2 regions of the Rhizobium sp. P1_C7 genome follow, and region 2 is predicted to be linked to the other one. Evidence: riboswitches for the same ligand, from Rfam matches in the RefSeq annotation. Region 2 holds a riboswitch; the other holds the start of a gene.
What was found. A riboswitch is a leader RNA that binds a small molecule or an ion and turns the genes downstream of it on or off. The one in region 2 is predicted to bind S-adenosylmethionine.
Positions count from the first base shown of each region.

Region 1: it holds a riboswitch for S-adenosylmethionine, as region 2 does, so the genes downstream of both, AC1D2R_RS02390 (O-succinylhomoserine sulfhydrylase) here and metA (homoserine O-acetyltransferase MetA) in region 2, are expected to answer to the same signal.

Region 1 is NZ_JBFUAL010000001.1:474,950-483,842, forward strand. Features, by position in the region: gene AC1D2R_RS02380 (Hsp33 family molecular chaperone) at 1-920, shown strand, start outside; gene apaG (Co2+/Mg2+ efflux protein ApaG) at 921-1,313, opposite strand; gene AC1D2R_RS02390 (O-succinylhomoserine sulfhydrylase) at 1,525-2,709, opposite strand; SAM riboswitch at 2,754-2,832, opposite strand; gene AC1D2R_RS02395 (2'-deoxycytidine 5'-triphosphate deaminase) at 2,909-4,000, shown strand; tRNA gene AC1D2R_RS02400 (tRNA-Gly) at 4,056-4,129, shown strand; gene AC1D2R_RS02405 (hypothetical protein) at 4,278-4,502, shown strand; gene AC1D2R_RS02410 (hypothetical protein) at 4,801-4,989, shown strand; gene AC1D2R_RS02415 (methyl-accepting chemotaxis protein) at 5,088-7,109, opposite strand; gene AC1D2R_RS02420 (hypothetical protein) at 7,293-7,898, opposite strand; gene AC1D2R_RS02425 (transporter substrate-binding domain-containing protein) at 8,122-8,893, shown strand, end outside.
Region 2 is NZ_JBFUAL010000006.1:182,301-191,193, reverse strand. Features, by position in the region: gene AC1D2R_RS11580 (RNA-guided endonuclease InsQ/TnpB family protein) at 1-1,079, shown strand, start outside; gene AC1D2R_RS11575 (aldose epimerase family protein) at 1,185-2,207, opposite strand; gene metA (homoserine O-acetyltransferase MetA) at 2,343-3,266, opposite strand; SAM riboswitch at 3,302-3,379, opposite strand; gene AC1D2R_RS11565 (ABC transporter ATP-binding protein/permease) at 3,531-5,357, shown strand; gene AC1D2R_RS11560 (DUF5666 domain-containing protein) at 5,362-5,985, opposite strand; gene AC1D2R_RS11555 (ABC-F family ATP-binding cassette domain-containing protein) at 6,125-7,948, opposite strand; gene AC1D2R_RS11550 (thiamine diphosphokinase) at 7,952-8,608, opposite strand; gene AC1D2R_RS11545 (MarR family winged helix-turn-helix transcriptional regulator) at 8,650-8,893, opposite strand, start outside.

The sequences.
Region 1 (8,893 bases), on a different contig from region 2:
GTCTCGACGTGCGTGGGCGCGCCGTGCAGCTCGGCCCGATGCTCGATGCAATCCTCGAGCGCCACAGCTATCCCGCCCCGGTCGCCCGGCTGCTGGCCGAGGTCATAGCGCTCACGGTTCTGCTCGGGACGTCGCTGAAATTCGAAGGCAAATTCACCGTTCAGACCAAGGGCGATGGCCCCGTCGACCTGCTCGTCGCCGATTTCGCGACGCCGGAGAATGTGCGTGCCTACGCACGCTTCGATCAGGCCTTGCTGGACAAGGCTGTCGCCGCCGGTGAGACCGAGCCGGAACAGCTGCTCGGCAAGGGCATGCTCGCCTTCACCATCGATCAGGGCAAGTACAGCCAGCCGTATCAGGGCATCGTTGCGCTCGACGGCGCGACCCTCGAAGACATCGCCGGCACCTACTTCCGCCAGTCGGAACAGATCCCGACGCGCGTCCGCCTGGCCGCGGCCGAGCTGTTTGACCGGGACGAAACGGGCAAGCCGCGCCACCGCTGGCGGGCAGGGGGCCTGATCGCTCAGTTCCTGCCTGAGGCGCCGGAGCGCATGCGCCAGCCCGATCTTCACGGTGGAGATGGCGATACGAGTGCGAACCATCACACCGATGACGACGCTTGGGCCGAGGCGCGTTCGCTCGTCGAGACGATCGATGCAGACGAGTTGACTGATCCGTTGGTCGGCACCGAGCGCCTGCTCTTCCGGCTGTTTCATGAACGTGGCGTGCGCGTCTACGAGCCTCGCGCGGTCTTTGATCGCTGTTCCTGTTCGCGGGAGAAGATCAAGGGCGTCCTCAGGGGCTTTTCGGCCGAGGAAATTGACGCAAGCCAGGAGGAGGGACAGGTGGCCGTCACCTGCGAATTCTGCTCCACGACCTATCGTTTCGAGGTCGAAGAACTGACCCAGGCGGCAGAATGATCAGTTAAGCACTCTGAGCAGTCCGGGCGAGTCCAGGGAGAAGGCGGGTATCTCGACATCGAAGAACTCGCCTTCGGCGGTCTCCATCTGGTAGTGGCCGAACATCAGGCCTGATGGCGTATCGAGAGGGCAGCCGGAAGAGTATTCGTAGGTATCGCCCGGTTCCAGCCGCGGCTGCTCGCCGACCACCCCGGCACCCGTCACCTCGTCCACCACGCCATTCTGGTCGGTAATGTTCCAGTAACGGTTCACAAGACGGACGGTGAGATCGGAATTGTTGCTGATGACGATCCGGTAGCCCCAGACATAGCGATCATCCTCCGGGTCGGATTGCTCCTCCAGGTAAAAGGGCTCGACGATAACTTCAATGTCTCGTGTCAGGGCGCGGTACATGCCTACACCTTAGTCAAAATACGTTACTGGTATCTTATAAGAGGCTCGGCACGTCAATAAACCCGGTGGCCATCGTCCGTTAAATGCCCGTAATGGCGACCTTTTCGCGTGTTAAGGGTAATTCCTTGCCAGTCTGGCGCGAGTGGCGGTGGTGCTGCCGCTTATTGAGGCTGGTCGGATCAAATGCGATCCGATCAGCCTCAGCGCTTTTTTACGCCTGGACCCTGGTAAGTGCCTGGGCAAAATCCTCGATCAGATCGTCGGTGTCCTCGATGCCGGCGGAGAGACGAACGGTGCCCGGCGAAATGCCGAGTTCGGCGCGCGCTTCGTCCGTTAGGTTCTTGTGCGTCGTCGTCGCCGGATGCGTGATCAGGCTCTTGGCGTCGCCGAGATTGTTGGAGATCCTGACGATCTCAAGCGCATTCTGCAGCGCAAAGGCTGCTTCCTTGCCGCCCTTCAGCTCGATGGCAACAAGCGTCGAGCCCCCCTTCATCTGCTTGGCGACAATATCGGCCTGCGGATGGTCCTTGCGGCCAGGATAGATGACCTTGGCGACCTGCTTCTGGTCGGCAAGGAAATCCGCGATCCTGGCGGCATTCTCTGTCTGCTGCTTGACGCGCAGCGGCAACGTCTCGAGGCCCTTCAGCAGAGTCCATGCCGTAAACGGCGACATTGCCGGGCCGGTATGGCGGTAATAGTCCTGCAGATGCTCCGTCACCCATTCCCTGTCGGAAAGGATCACGCCGCCGAGGCTGCGTCCCTGACCGTCGATGTGCTTCGTGGCGGAGTAGACAACGATATGGGCACCCAGTTCCAGCGGCTTCTGGAAGATCGGCGTCGCAAACACGTTATCGACGACAACAGTGGCGCCGATCTGGTTGGCGAGCTTGGCGACGCCCGCGATATCGACCACTTCGAGCGTCGGGTTGGTCGGGCTTTCCAGGAAGAACACCTTGGTATTGGGGCGGATCGCCTTTTCCCAGTTTTCCAGGGAACGTCCGTCGACCAGCGTGAATTCGATGCCGTACCTCGGCGCCAGCGTCTCCACCACCCAGCGGCAGGAGCCGAACAGGGCGCGGGCGGCGACGATATGGTCGCCGGCCCTCACCTGGCAAAGAATAGCCGCAGCGACGGCGGCCATCCCCGAGGCCGTGGCGCGGGCTTCCTCGGCGCCTTCCATCGCGCACATGCGCTTTTCGAACATGTCGTTGGTGGGGCTTCCATAGCGGGCATAGATGTAGCCCTCGGTCTCGCCCTTGAAGCGCGCTTCGGCGGCTTCCGCAGTATCGTAGACGAAACCTTGGGTTAGGTAGATTGCCTCGGAGGTTTCGCCGTATTGCGAGCGGATCGTTCCGCCGTGGACGAGTTGGGTTGCCGGGCGCCAGGTCTTGCTCATGCCATCACCACTTTCAAACACAAAAAAACCGGCCGCGAATGCAGACCGGTTTAACCCCGGTCTATTTAGCCACTTGTTTAACGTGGCTGCAAGCCGACCGGCCAAATCACCACGGGATAAAGCTGCAATACTGCCGTTCCGTGCTTGCGTCAATTCCTCGAGTTTGGTTTTCTCTGCGGCAAAATATGGATGTGGCAAGATGGCTCGCGAAACAGGAATTTTGGCAGACCGCGCGATATCAGCGCTGTTTGATACGGGGCGTCTCATCGCCGAGCGCGAGATGGATCAGGATCAGATCCAGCCGGCGAGCCTGGATCTGCGGCTTGGCGCCAAGGCGTTTCGCGTTCGTGCGAGCTTCATGCCGGGACCGTCGCACCTCGTTTCCGACAAACTGGACCGCCTGAGCCTTCACGTCGTCGATCTCAGTGAAGGTGCGGTGCTGGAGACAGGCTGCGTCTACATCGTGCCGCTGATGGAGAAACTGGATCTGCCCGCCGACATGTCGGCCTCCGCAAACCCCAAGAGTTCGACCGGCCGCCTCGATATCTTCACCCGCGTCATCACCGACTACGCGCAGGAGTTCGACAAGATTCCCGCCGGCTATTCGGGGCCGCTCTATCTCGAGATCAGCCCGCGCACCTTCCCGATCGTCGTTCGTCGTGGTTCGCGCCTGTCGCAGATCCGCTTCCGCGTCGGCCATGCTCTGCTGGGCGAACCTGAATTGCTGGCGCTGCACGATGCCGAAACGCTTGTCGCGAGCAAAGTGCCGAACGTGTCGGGTGGGGCCATTGCGCTATCGATAGACCTCGCAGGCGACAAGGACGGCCTGATCGGCTACCGCGGCAAGCATCACACGGCCGTCGTCGATGTCGACAAAAAGGCGCAGCACGATATCTACGATTTCTGGGAGCCGCTTTTCAGCCGCGGGCGCAACGAACTCATCCTCGATCCGGATGAGTTCTATATCCTCGTCTCGCGCGAAGCTGTGCACGTACCCCCCCACTACGCTGCCGAAATGACGCCTTTCGATCCGCTGGTCGGCGAGTTCCGCGTTCACTACGCCGGCTTCTTCGACCCCGGCTTCGGCCACGCGCCGGCCGGCGGCCGCGGCAGCCGCGCCGTTCTCGAAGTGCGCAGCCACGAAGTGCCCTTCATCCTCGAGGATGGCCAGATCGTCGGCCGTCTCGTCTACGAACACATGCAGGAGCATCCATCGAGCCTATACGGCTCCGGCCTGGGATCGAACTATCAGGCACAGGGCTTGAAGCTCTCGAAACACTTCCGCTTATGACAGCGAGCCGCGCCGCTTGACATCGGGCCCCTTCTGTTGGAAATCTCGCTCTGACGCGGGTGTAGCTCAATGGTAGAGCAGCAGCTTCCCAAGCTGAATACGAGGGTTCGATTCCCTTCACCCGCTCCAGAAATCTTTTCAATAACTTATATAGAGTTTCGAACTGGGGAACAAACCGTGGTTTTACGGCGCCTGTTCGTACTTCGTGCTTTTTGAGTATATCTTTTCCTGCTTGCAAGCTTTGTTGACTCTTATTTTTCAATTTTGACCGGCAGCAATGACCTACGCGATCAGCTTGGATCCTGTTCGACTTTACTGCACGCTGCCCGTCGCGCCCATCAGGCGCGAGTTCGCGCGTGTCGGTGCGAGCGCACCGCGGGTGTGCGTCCGCTACACCGATGCCGGCAATTCGCCGCGAGATGTGCTGATCGAGCGATACGGGCCGCGGTTTACCCTGGTCCTCGAGGGAACTGCGCCGCAGACGGTGGCGTTTGCCCGATGATCTATGCGATGTGCCTGGATGGGCCGGCGCAACTGCCCACCAAGGCACTCAAGGTCTACCTGCTGCGAGGAAGGCGACATGAGTTGCCCGGTCCCGGCCGCGAACTGACATCCGCAGCCGATCTTCGCGCAAGAATGATGCATGGCGGCGAATCTCGAACGCACCCCGCTCGCCGTTTACTTCATTTCGCCTGCTTGACGATCCGCTAACAGATATGGTTAATTTTTAACTATTCTTCGGTACATGGAACTGAGGCGGCATGTCGACCGTTATCAGGCTCACGAGGAGGAATAGCGCAATGCTCCTGAAAATTTTCACTGCGAAACGCGACATCGGCGACGCCAGAGATACCGGTACCTATGCGGATGGCTATCACATGCCTGAAATGGAGATCGCTGCGTACAAACGCGATGACAGCCGGTCCTCCTACGAGCGTGACTATGGTCGTGGCCGGAAAGTCGAGGAAGTTCCTCTGGGGTTTGCCTAAGCGACGTTTTTTCAAGCAAATCGGATTGGCATATGTCGATATGAAAATGGGCGGCCTTGAGCCGCCCATTTCGTTGTTGTGAATGGCCTTCCGCCGAATCAGAACTCGGTCCAGTCTGCCTCCTGGTTTGCATTGGAAGACGCGTTGCTTCCTCCGCTGAAAGCACTTGCAAGCTGTTGTCCAAGTGCCCGTGCGGGCGAAGTGGTGGCGCGCGATACGCCAGGGGTCGCAATCCGGACCGGGGCCTTGCGCGTGACGACAGGCTTCCCGACGGATCGGGACGAGACTGCCTGCACGGAGCCGGTCTGCATCGGTGCTGAGGTGGACGCCATGCCGCCGGTCCCGGTCAGCTTGAATTGACCAAGCAGATTGTTGAGGGCGGCGGCCTCTGTCGCGAGCTTGTGGCTTGCGGCAGTGCTTTCCTCGACCATGGCCGCATTCTTCTGCGTTCCCTGATCCATCGTGTTGACGGCTGTATTGATCTCCTGCAGGCCCGTCGATTGTTCGCGCGCGGCCTCCGCGATCGCATGGACGTGCTGGTTGATCTTCTGAACTTCCTGGACGATCGCGTCGAGCTGGTTTCCGGTTTCGCCAACCAGCGAAACACCGGCTTCCACATGCCCTCCAGAGGTGGTGATCAGCGACTTGATCTCCTTGGCTGCGTTGGCCGAGCGCTGCGCGAGCTCGCGCACTTCCTGAGCGACGACGGCAAAACCCTTGCCGGCCTCGCCGGCGCGCGCGGCCTCGACTCCGGCATTGAGAGCCAGAAGATTGGTCTGGAAGGCGATGTCGTCGATCACTCCGATGATGTTGCCGATCTCGACGGAAGACTGTTCGATCTGATGCATCGCACTCACGGCCTTGCGCACCACCTCGCCTGATTTCTCGGCGCCGGCACGGGTCCTTGCGACCAGCGATCGTGCTTCCTCCGCACGCTTGGCGGCGTCCTTGACCGTTGTCGTGATCTGTTCCAGGGCGGCAGCCGTCTCCTCGACGGAGGCTGCCTGCTGCTCGGTGCGCTTCGATAGTTCGTCGGCGCAAGAGCGGATCTCGCTTGCGCCGGCGGTAATGGCTTGAGCGTTGGAACCAACCGCCTGCATCGTCTCATTGAGCTTGAAGACGGAGTTGTTGAAGTCCTGACGCAAGGCGTCGAGCTCACCGACAAATGGCGTATTGATCTGCGAGACAAGATCGCCCGCTGCCAGCCTGCGGAGGCCGTCACCGAGTGCGCTGACGGTGCGCGAAACGTCGGCGGCTTCCGTAGCGCGCTGCGCTTCGCGCTCCCGGCGTTCGCTGTCGCTAAGATTGCGGTTTTTCTCCGCATCGCTTTCCAGCCGAACACGGTCGATGGCGTTGTCGCGGAAGACTGCGACAGTTCCGGCCATCTGGCCTATTTCGTCGCGGCGGTCCAGACCGTCGATCGCACTTGCCGTCTCGCCTTGGGCGAGGTGCATCATGCGCTCGCGCAGTCGTGCCAGCGGTGAGGTAATGCCTGCCTGCGCTATCCAGATGCTGAGACCGATCGACCCGAGCACGGCAATGCTGATCAGCGCGATAGAGAGATTGATCCTTGCATTGACCTTGGCCGAAAGAGCATCGCCGCCATCGTTGAGCAGGTCCATCAACGTGTCGTTGTTGGCGATCATCTTCGCTGTGACGACGGAGAGCTTGGTGTTCAGGTCTTCGACCGCGTTGTGCACGCCGGCAGCGTCCTTGGCCTTGGCAAGGTCCAAGACTTTCCTGGTCAGCGCGTCCATTTCATCGATACCGGCGATGATCTCCGATATGGCGGCCTTCCGGCTCGGAACAAGTTCGGCCGCCTTTTCCAGTCGCTCTCGCGCTTGCGGCATCTTGCTCGGCTGAGACAGGGCTGCTTCGAAGGCAGGCGTATCGGGCGTCAGCTCGGCGATCACCGTTGCTTGCAGAACTGCGGCGGTGGCGGAGGCGCTCGCTCGGGACGACAACATCGCCGCGAGCGCTTCACGGTCGATGAAGTCGTTATAAGCACCATCGGCGCCGTGGAATTCATTAACGATGTAGAGGAGGCTACTAATGGCGATCACCCCGAGGAGTGCCACGACGGATATGATCTTGGTCCGGATTCTTAGGTGTTTCAACATGGCTGTTTCCATCTGCGGCCCGGCATGTTGCCTGCCGGCCGCACTTGCTTTTCGAGAGACGGGAATGACGCGGTCTAAGGCATTGGTAAGATGCCTTGACAGGCTCGACACGCGCATCATGCATTCGGCGAAGGGGACCGACGTCGTCGAGGCCAAATAGAATCGATATTGCTTAATGCCGACCTAATGCATACCCGGTACGGCCTCGGTACCTGCCATTTGTCCTCGGGAAAAATTTGCGCACCGGTATCTGAGCCGGTAAACCCGCATGCCGAGATCCGCGTCCTCGGTCACATTGTAAGGGATCCCAGCCGCTGCAGGCTTTGAACTCGGCGACACGGAGTGGTTGGACGTGCCACCCAGCGCTATGGCAGCCGGTGTTTCGCCAGCATCGGCAGCAGCATGCGCAACAGCGCGGCATATTGCAAAGGCAGCGCTGATCCACGATTCCATGGTGCTTGAATGCAGACCACGTGCGCGCTCGAGACGAATTTTGCCTGGGCCGCGCGTAGCTGATCCGGATGAGGTCGATCCCGTGTCGTAGATGACGACGAATTCGCCGCCGTGCAGCGTTTCAGTGCGCGCGTCGATGAGCTGAGTGTCGAGCTTCCTGTCGTCGTTTGCGAGTGCGGCGTCGATGGCGTGAAGGAAGGGAAGCCGAAGGACTCGCGCCAGGCTGCAATAGTACCTCTCGGGATCGACCCAACCGTTCGCAATGAGTTCGCGCTCGATAGTCGTGCCGTTGCGGCGGGCAGCAAGGGCGGCCTGCGAGATGGTCGGCTTGTCCATGCCGAGCGCGACCAGAGCGGTGACCTTCGCCTGCTAAGAATCACCGGCGGTCCGCGCGGTCGCAGCCGCCGCACGTGGCGACAGGGAATACTCGGCAGATTGTTCGCGTGGCGCCTGGTAGCTGTCTTCTGATCCCGCGCGGCGCATATTCCCCGATACGCATGACTCTGATACACCGTCGTTCTAATGGCAGCGCATGCTAACCCCGAGGGCAGATATACCGATGCAATTTAAACGCGCATCCTTCAATCGCAAGGGGTTTAGCCGCTTTTGGCCGTTTCTTGCATTGTTTCTATTGCCGTTCCCGCTGCTGGCGCAGCAGTCCGCGCCGTCCTTGCCGCTGCTGTTCGACGCCAGGGAGCGGCTGGCCAAGCCGGACCTATCGACACTGGTGCGTCTTCGCTTCCTGACATCCGTCGATTTTCCGCCATTCAATTTTATGGATCAGAACGGAAAGCTCTCGGGCTTCAACGTCGATCTTGCCCGCGAAATCTGCGCCGAGCTGGAGATAGCCGACAAGTGCCAGATCCAAGCGCTGCCGTTCGTTGATCTCAAGGATGCGCTTGCCGCCTCACAGGGAGACGCGGTGATTGCCGGCGTCGCCGTGGGTGAGGAGTTACGCAGGCAGTTTGCCTTTTCACGTCCCTATCTGATGCTGCCCGCACGCTTCGCCCGCAATCTCAAGACGCCGCTTAAGGGAGACGGTGCTGCAGGGCTTGCGGACCGCCCGGTGGGAGTGGTCAAGGCGACGGCGCATGAGGCGATGCTTGCTGCCTATTTTCCGCATATGAAGGCCGTGCCGTTCGACAGCAAGGAGGCGCTGCTCGCGGCGCTCAGGGACGGCAAGGTCGATGCGGCCTTTGCGGACGCGCTGCAACTTTCTTTCTGGGTGTCATCTCAGGCTTCGGCGAAATGCTGTGCGCTTCTGGACGGTCCCTATATGTCCGAGCACTTCCTGGGCGAGGGCATGACGATCATGTTGCGTCAGAAGGACG
Region 2 (8,893 bases):
GCCTCGAGCGGCCACCGCAGTATTCCCTCCGGCGGCAGCTCAACCTAATCAAACGGACCGACTATCCGTGGATGGCCGAGGTCACCAAGAACGCCCCGCAAATGGCGATTGTCCAGCTCGGCGAGGCGTTCAAGAACTTCTGGGCGAAACGGGCCAAATACCCGACGTTCCGCAGGAAGGGCATCGACGACCGTTTCACTCTGACCAACGACCAGTTCATCCTGAACGGCTCTCGCATCCGCATCCCCAATCTCGGTTGGGTGCGGATGCGAGAGCCGTTGCGCTTTGAAGGAAAAATCCAGTCCGCAACGGTCAGCCGCAAGGCTGACCGTTGGTTCGTTTCCTTCAACGTCATCCTCGACAATTTATCGCACCTGCCAAAAGCCGAAAACCAAGGCGCAACAGGGGTGGATGTCGGGCTGACGACCCACGCAACGCTCTCGCACGGGGAAAAGGTCGTAGGACCGAAGCCCCACAAGAAGCTGCTGAACCGTGTTCAGCGGCTGTCGCGCGGTCTCAGCCGCAAGGTAAAGGGTTCGAAGAACCGGACCAAGGCAAAGACGAAACTGGCAGAGCTTCACCTGCGGATCGCCAACATCCGCAGTGACGCTGTGCATAAACTGACGACTGACATCACCAGGCGCTTTCACACGATCGGCGTTGAGACGCTGAACGTCAAAGGCATGTTGAAAAACCGCCGCAGGGCGCGCTCGACCGCCGACATGGGTCTCTTCGAGACCAGACGGCAGATGACCTACAAGGCCGACATGCGTGGCGGGATTGTCGTTGCGGCAGACCAGTGGTTTGCCAGCAGCAAGCTCTGCCATTGCTGCGGCGGGAAGAACGAGACGCTGGCCCTCAACGACCGGAAGTGGGTCTGCGAGGGCTGTGGCACCGAACACGACCGCGACGTCAACGCCGCGATCAATCTGGAGAATTATGCTGTAAGGCATATCGCCGCGAGTTCCGCGGTGGCTGCCTGTGGAGGGGAAGGCGCTGGCCGCCGTCGCAAGACGTCGGTGAAACCGTCCCCAGTGAAGCAGGAAATCAACGTCAAACCTGAAAATGTTTATACATGATCAGGTTTGTGTAAGTTTGATGGAACGGTAGGGTGACGATCCTTACTGGAGCATGGGGCTGGCGATGCGTGCGCACTACTCATCCTTCTGTGGCGAAGGGTGTGGTCAACTCTTCGAGAAAATGTAATCCGTTTCCTGTCGCAGCACTTCTCCCGGACGAACGACCGCGCTCGGGAAACCTTCATGGTTGACCGCGTCCGGCCAGATCTGCGTTTCCAGGCAGAAGCCGGCGAAAGGTCCGTATTTGCGGCCGCCAATCCCGGGTACCGGCACGCTGAGCTTGAAGGCGGCGTAGAATTGCACGCCCGGCTCCGTCGTGCGGACTTCCATCGAAACGCCGGAGTGCAGGCTGCGGGCAAGCGCCACGGAACGCTTGGCGGTGCGTTCGCTTGAAAGGCAGAAATTGTGATCGTAAAGCGCCTGCTGGTCACCGTCGAACCGCCTCATCGAGGACATCTCGCGGAAGTCGAAGACAGTGCCGTCGACCGGGCGTACTTCTCCGGTCGGGATCTGCCTCTCGTCCGTCACCAGATAGCCGTCGGCGGCGATCATGATGTCGTGGCCGAGCGTGTCTTCGCGACCATCCAGATTGAAATAGGCGTGCTGGCAGACGTTCGCGAGCGTCGGCTGGTCAGTCGACGTTTCGTAGGTGACCGACAACTCCCCGTCGCCGTGCACCCAGTATGTGGCAAGGATGGCGCAGTTGCCGGGATATCCGCCGCGGCCGTCAGCGTCAACGATCTTCAGAACAACGCGATCGACGTCGTGTTCGACGATCGTCCAGTTGCGCTTGGCGATATTGTCGCTGCCACCGTGAAGGTGGGTGATGCCGTTCTCGTTCAGATCCAGCTGATAGTCCTTGCCGTCAAGCGTGAACCTGCCGCTGCCAATGCGATTGGCGCAGCGACCCGGAGTCGCGCCGAAATAGGAGGAGTGAACGGGGTAGCTGTCGAAGCTGTCGAAGCCGAGGGTAAGCGGCGCGTCGTGGCCCTCAAGCCGCAAATCCTGGATCACCGCGCCCCATGTCATGACCTTGGCCGTCAGCCCACCACCCTTGATTTCGACGCGATGGACGGGTTCGCCCGTCTTGGTCTGCCCGAAAACTTCCCGCTTCAATGTGTCCGCCATCACCACCGCCTAAATATATCTTCTATTGAGGCACGGAACCTGCCTCCATTTGCCCCAAACCGCAACCGGCACGAGACAAAAAACAGGCATTGCAGGCGAGAGGCCGCAGCGCTTTCTTATCACGGCGATGGATGCTCAGCCGTCCTCGCCAATCTCGTTCAGGTCGTAAGACGTTGTCTGATAGATCTCGTTGATCCAGTTGCCGAACAATAGGTGTGCATGGCTTCTCCAGCGGTTCTGCGGAGCGAGCGACGGATCATTATGCGGGAAGTAGTTCTGTGGCATCTTGATCGGCACGCCGGCGTTCACATCGCGGAAATACTCGTCGGCAAGCGAGGTGGAGTCATATTCGACGTGGTTGAAAATATAGAGTCTCTTGCCCTTCTCTTCGTGGACGAGGCAAACGCCCATCTCGCTCGATTCCATAAAGATTTCAAGATCCTGCGATTTTTCGATGTCGGCACGGCGCACCTCGGTCCAGCGTGAGACAGGTACTTCGAAATTGTCGGAGAATCCGTTGAGGTAGACTGATGACGGTGCAAGGTTCTTGTGGCGGTAAACGCCGAATGCCTTCTCTTTCAGCCCGTGCTTCGGAACGCCGTGGAAGTGATAGATGGCAGCCATCGCGCCCCAGCACACGTTCATTGTCGAATGGACGTTGGTTCTCGTCCAGTCGAAGATCTGCTGCATTTCGCTCCAATAGGTGACGTCTTCGTAAGGCAGCGTCTCTATCGGTGCGCCGGTTATGATGAAGCCGTCGAACTTCCGGTGCTTTACCTCCTCCCATGTCTGGTAGAAGGAGAGAAGATGTTCTTCAGCGGTGTTCTTGGCCTTGTGGTTTCCGACCCGCACGAGCGACAGCTCGACCTGCAGCGGCGAGGCGCCCACAAGGCGTGCCATCTGCAGCTCGGTCTTGATCTTGTTCGGCATGAGATTGAGAAGCCCGATCTGCAAGGGACGGATGTCCTGACGGATCGCTTCCGTCTCGGTCATCACGCGCACACCTTCTTGAACCAGGGTTTCAAAGGCGGGCAGGGTATCGGGAATCTTGATAGGCATTGCGGTCACTCGATGAAAACAACGAAAATATCGCTATCGGTCCGCACGCGGCCCTTTAGCAACTTCTTTAACGTGGCTGCAAGCCGGCCGGCCAAATCACCACGGAATGCCTTAAATAGCGCCAGTCGGGCTGCGAATCAATCACTGAAAAAGACGCGCTCGGGGGCTCGCGGTAACTCACGCATTAAAGCGTGCTAGAATCTGTTGCTGGACAGGCTGAAACACCATGTTATTCAGGTAGGATAGACCGCTTAGGGAAGCATAATGGCAGATGACGTCAAAGGCAGGCCGAGCATTCAAGGACAGGACAGGGTAGGCTACGACCTCAGCCTGGTCTACCGGCTGAAGGTCATGTTCTCAGCGTTTTGGAATTCCAGGGTGCGGGGACGAGTCCTTGTTCTTTCGACTGCGCTGATTGCCATCATCCTGGCCACCGCATATGCCACGGTCATCCTCAATCAGTGGAATGCGCCGTTCTACGATAGTATCTCGCGGCGTGACCTGCCGGGTTTCTTTCACCAGCTCAAAATCTTTGCGGTGATTGCCGGCATGCTGTTGCTGCTCAACGTCATACAGGCCTGGCTCAACCAGATGACGGCGCTTTATATGCGCGAGGGCCTGTCACGAGACCTGGTCGACCAGTGGCTGCAGCGCAAGCGCGCGCTTCGCCTGGCGTCAAGCGGTCTGATCGGTGTCAACCCAGACCAGCGCCTGCACGAGGACGCACGCAATCTTGCCGAAAGTACGAGTGGGCTTGTCATCGGCCTTGTGCAATCGACCATCCTTCTGGTGAGCTTCATCGGCGTGCTGTGGGAACTTTCCAGCGGCTTCGTCTTTCATTTCGGCACCCATAGTTTTTCCATTCCGGGCTATATGGTCTGGGCCGCGATCTTTTACGCTGCCTCTGCCTCCGTGCTCAGCCAGCTCGTCGGCCGCAAACTTGTGAAGCTGAATGCCGACCGCTTCTCCAAGGAAGCAGAGCTCCGCTTTGCCCTGATGCACGCCAACGAAAACATACCCGCCATCACCGCCGCGCGCGGCGAGGAAAACGAGCGGGGTCGCATCAATACCGATATCAGTGCAGTCCTCACCGTTATCAAACGTGTGGCGATGGCAAACGTCAATCTTACCTGGGTTTCGGCCGGCTACGGCTGGCTCGTCGTTGTCATCCCGATCATCGTTGCTGCGCCTGCTTATTTCTCCGGGGGCCTGACCTTCGGCCAATTGATGATGTCCGTCGGCGCGTTCAATCAGGTGAATACGGCTCTTCGCTGGTATGTCTCGAACTTTGGCCCGATCGCCGAATGGCGGGCCACTCTGATGCGGGTCACCGATTTCCGGCAGGCGCTGACCACCATGGGCGACGATGTCGATCTCAAGGAGATGATCGCCTACGAGAGGAGCGCTCCCGGCACGCTGACGCTCGACAATGTGAGGATCGCGGCCAAGATCGATGAACAGATCGATCAGTGCGGCGGCTTCCGGTTGCGTGAGAACAGCGTGACGATCAAGGCCGGTGAGAAAGTCATGATCAACGGTGACCACAACCTCAATCGCAAGCTCCTCTTCCTTGCGCTGTCCGAGCTCTGGCCATGCGGTGGTGGCAAGATCGGCCTTCCGCCCGCAGACGACATGCTTTTCGTTCCGCAGTCGGCCTATATTCCGGGTGGAACGCTTCGCGAAGCCCTAGCATTCCCCGAGCCCGCGCAGACCTACAAGAACGAAGATGTCGAGGCGGTCCTCGAGAAGGCTGGCCTGCACAACCTGATTGCCCGGCTCGACACGCGCGCGCGCTGGGACAAACTGCTCGATTCCGACGAGCAGCGCGCCATCGGCTTTGCCCGGCTGCTTCTCGTTCGCCCGCGCTGGATGGTGTTCGACGAAGTGTTGGAAGGGATGGAGCCGGAATGGCAAGCCACGATGATGAAAGTGCTTACCTCGATGCCAGAGAGCACAATGATCTATATCGGTCGATCCGAGGCTTATGTGGAAGCGTTTCAGCCGCGCGTGCTGCATCTCGAGGCGCTGGACGCGAAGCCTGAAGCGAAGGCCATGGCAAAAGTTCCGAACGTACGGGCGCCAGCGCTGTGACCGTTCACATGGGCGGGACAACGCCGTTGGTGCCGACGGTCAGCTGCGCGGCAGAGATCGTGCCGTCGGTCGCTTTTTCGCCCATAACGATCACCTGTGCACCCGGCGTCAGATCCGTTTTGCCGGCGGGCGTGAAGGTGACGATCGGCGTATCGTCAGCGATTGATATGGTCTTTTCCTTGCCCTGGTAAGTCAGCGTAATGGTGTGGCCGTCGATCGCCTTGACCGCCCTGGCAACGGTCGCATTGGTCATGGTGCTGTTTGGCTTCAAGTCCCAAGGGCGGCTGCCTTCGCCGGTGCCTTTCATCGCCGAAGGAAAGATCAGCACTTCGAGGGCTCCGTCGCCGCCGTCGGCCTTCGGCAGCGACGCAACGCCGACGAAATCTCCCGGCTTGATATCTTCGACCGACGCCTTCTTGATGCCCCCGACTTTCCACTCAGGTTTCAGCGACACCGTCTGGTCGGTGCCCTCCCTTGTCTTGACGACAAGCGTGTCGCCACTGAGGCTTTCGATCGCGCCGCGCACGCGCACGCGCTGCGCGTCTGCGCCGAATACAGTTTGCGATGCGATCGTGAGGGCGCTGGTGGCAAGGACGGTCGCCACTGAGATGCTGAGATTGCGGGACATGGTCTTTCTCCATGCGGTCGTCTGGTCGGTGCGCTGCAACCGCGCGGTCAGATTAGTCCCGGCGCTGGAACACTGGCGAATCAAGGAAAAGTGAGGAGTCGCCTGCGTATCGTGCGGCGCGCTCGGAGGAAGGGCTGATCTAGCCCTCCAACTCCTCCCGCAGCATTTCGAGCTCCAGCCATTCCTCTTCCATCTTCGTCAGGCTGCCGCGGAATTTCTCCATTTCGGCGGCGAGACGGCTGAATGTCGCGGGATCCTTGCTGAAGAGAGAGGGGTCGGCCATCTTTTCTTCGCGCCTGGCGATTTCGGCTTCGGCCTTCGCGATCTCCTTCGGGAGGTTCTCGAGCGCGAACTTCTGCTTGAAGGAGAGCTTGCCTTTTCCTTTTGGCGCCTCAGCAACGGGTGTGGCGTCCGGCGTCTTCGACCTCTCCGCCTTCTCCGATCTTTTGCGTTCGTCGGCAGCGCCCTTGCGCTGTACCAGCATATCGGAATAACCGCCGGCGTATTCGATCCAACGTCCGTCCGGCGCATCGGGTGCGGCGGGTGCGATTGTCGATGTCACCGTACGATCGAGGAAATCGCGGTCGTGGCTGACGAGAATGACGGTGCCGGGAAAGCCGGCGACAATCTCCTGCAGCAGATCCAGGGTCTCGATGTCGAGATCGTTCGTCGGCTCGTCGAGGATCAACAGGTTTGCCGGGCGCGACATGATACGCGCCAGCATCAGGCGTGCACGCTCTCCGCCCGACAGGTTCTTGATCGGCGTGCGCGCCTGCTCGGGCTGAAACAGGAATTCCTTCATGTAGCCCGTGACATGGCGCTGCTCGCCGTTGACGAGCAGGTTGTCGCCGCGGCCGTCCGTCAGGTAGTGGGCGAGTGTTTCGTCGGGGTTGAGCTCATCGCGCTTCTGATCAAGCGTCGCGATTTCCAGGTTGGTGCCGAGTTTGACTGTGCCGCTATCGGGCGAGAGCTGCCCGGTCAGCATTTTCAGCAACGTCGTCTTTCCCACGCCATTCGGTCCAACGAGGCCGATGCAATCGCCGCGATGGACGCGGATCGAGAACGGCGTGACGATCGGCCGGTCGCCGAATGTCTTGGTGATCTTGTCCGCTTCGATGACGAGCTTGCCGGATTCCTGCGCATCGGAAACGGTTGCCTGCACCGTGCCCTGCGGACCCTTGTGTCCACGATGGTTCGACCGCATCGTCTGCAGTTCGCCAAGGCGGCGCATATTGCGCTTGCGCCGTGCCGTGACGCCGTAGCGGAGCCAGTGCTCCTCGCGTTCGATCGCCTTGCCGAGCTTGTGCTGCTCCAGCTCCTCGGCTTCCAGCACCTGGTCGCGCCACGCTTCGAAATGGGCAAAGCCCCTGTCGAGCCGGCGCGAGGTGCCGCGATCGAGCCACACGGTCGCGGTCGAGACTTTTTCGAGGAAGCGACGGTCATGCGAGATGAGGACGAGCGCACTTCGGGTTTTCTGCAGCTCGCCTTCCAGCCATTCGATCGTCGGCAGGTCGAGGTGGTTGGTAGGCTCGTCGAGAAGGAGAATATCGGGCTCTGGCGCAAGGACGCGCGCGAGTGCCGCGCGGCGGGCCTCCCCGCCGGAGAGGTTTTGGGGATCTTCTTCACCCGTCAGGCCGAGATGCGAGAGCAGATAGGTGACGCGATAGGGATCGTCGCCCGGCCCCAGCCCCGCCTCGGCGTACGCTTGCACCGTCTTGTGGGTTTCGAAATCGGGAGCCTGTTCGAGATAGCGGACAGTCGATGAGGGATGGCGAAAGACCTCGCCGGACTGTGCTTCGACCATGCCGGCCGCGATCTTGAGCAGCGTCGACTTTCCGGAGCCATTGCGGCCAACAAGGCAGATCTTGTCTCCGGGCTCCACTTGCAGCGCAGCACCCGCCAGAAGCGGTGCGCCTCCGAAGCTCAGGAAAATATCATCGAGTTTAAGAATGGGGGGCGCCAAAAATCAGACTCCGGAAAGATCATAGGGGCGGGCGAGCACGATGGCGCGGCCGCTTTGAAGAGAGAAGCGTACTGCGCCCTCTGCGACATTGGAAATGGTGCGTGACGAACCGAACGGCAAATTGAAATCGGCCAGCGGATAGCGCGCATTCTCGATGAACAGCCCACGCAGCTCGCTGAAGCCGGGAACCGAGAAGAGACTTCCCTGCGGGAGATCAAGGCTGATCGTGCCTGCGACGAGCGGCACGGCCTCTTCGCTGCCCGAGGTCAGCAGCACGTCCAGGCCCTGTTCGGCGAGGCTGACCGCATAGATCAGATGCTGGAGCGCATGATCGGAGCGCTCGCCGGCAAGTGCGCCGGCAAGAATCAGCCGAGTTGCACCGCGCTTTATGGCCTCGGATACGGCGATCTCACCATCGGTCGAGGCCTTTGCCGCCGGGTAGGGTTGCTTCGGCACATGTGCAAAGGCGCTCTCAAGATCCGCAGGCGTGGAATCGAAGTCGCCGACCCAGAGCTCGGGCATGGCGCCCAGAGCGGCGGCATGGCGCATTCCCCCATCGGCAGCAATGAAGCGCGTGCCCGCGACCGCCTGGCGCAGCCGATCGGTCAGTCGCAACTCGCCGCCGAGAAGAATGGTGAAGGTGGATTGGCTCATGGGCATTGCCCATAGCGCAAAGCAGGGGGGAAGGGAAAGGGCGCAGATCAGCCTTCGTCGGCCACATCCTTCATGCGAGCCTGAAACACAGCCTCGAAGCCGGATATGTATCTGTCGAAAAGCTTCGCAAAGGTGTCGATATCCTCTTTTGGCCAGTCCTCGACGATTTCGGAGACGATAGCAAGCTTCTGGGCCTTCAGTTCCGACAGCAGTCTCTGTCCTAGCGGCGTCATGACCACGACGATCCGGCGAGCATCGGCCTGGGACGCCTTTCGACGAAGCACATTGCGG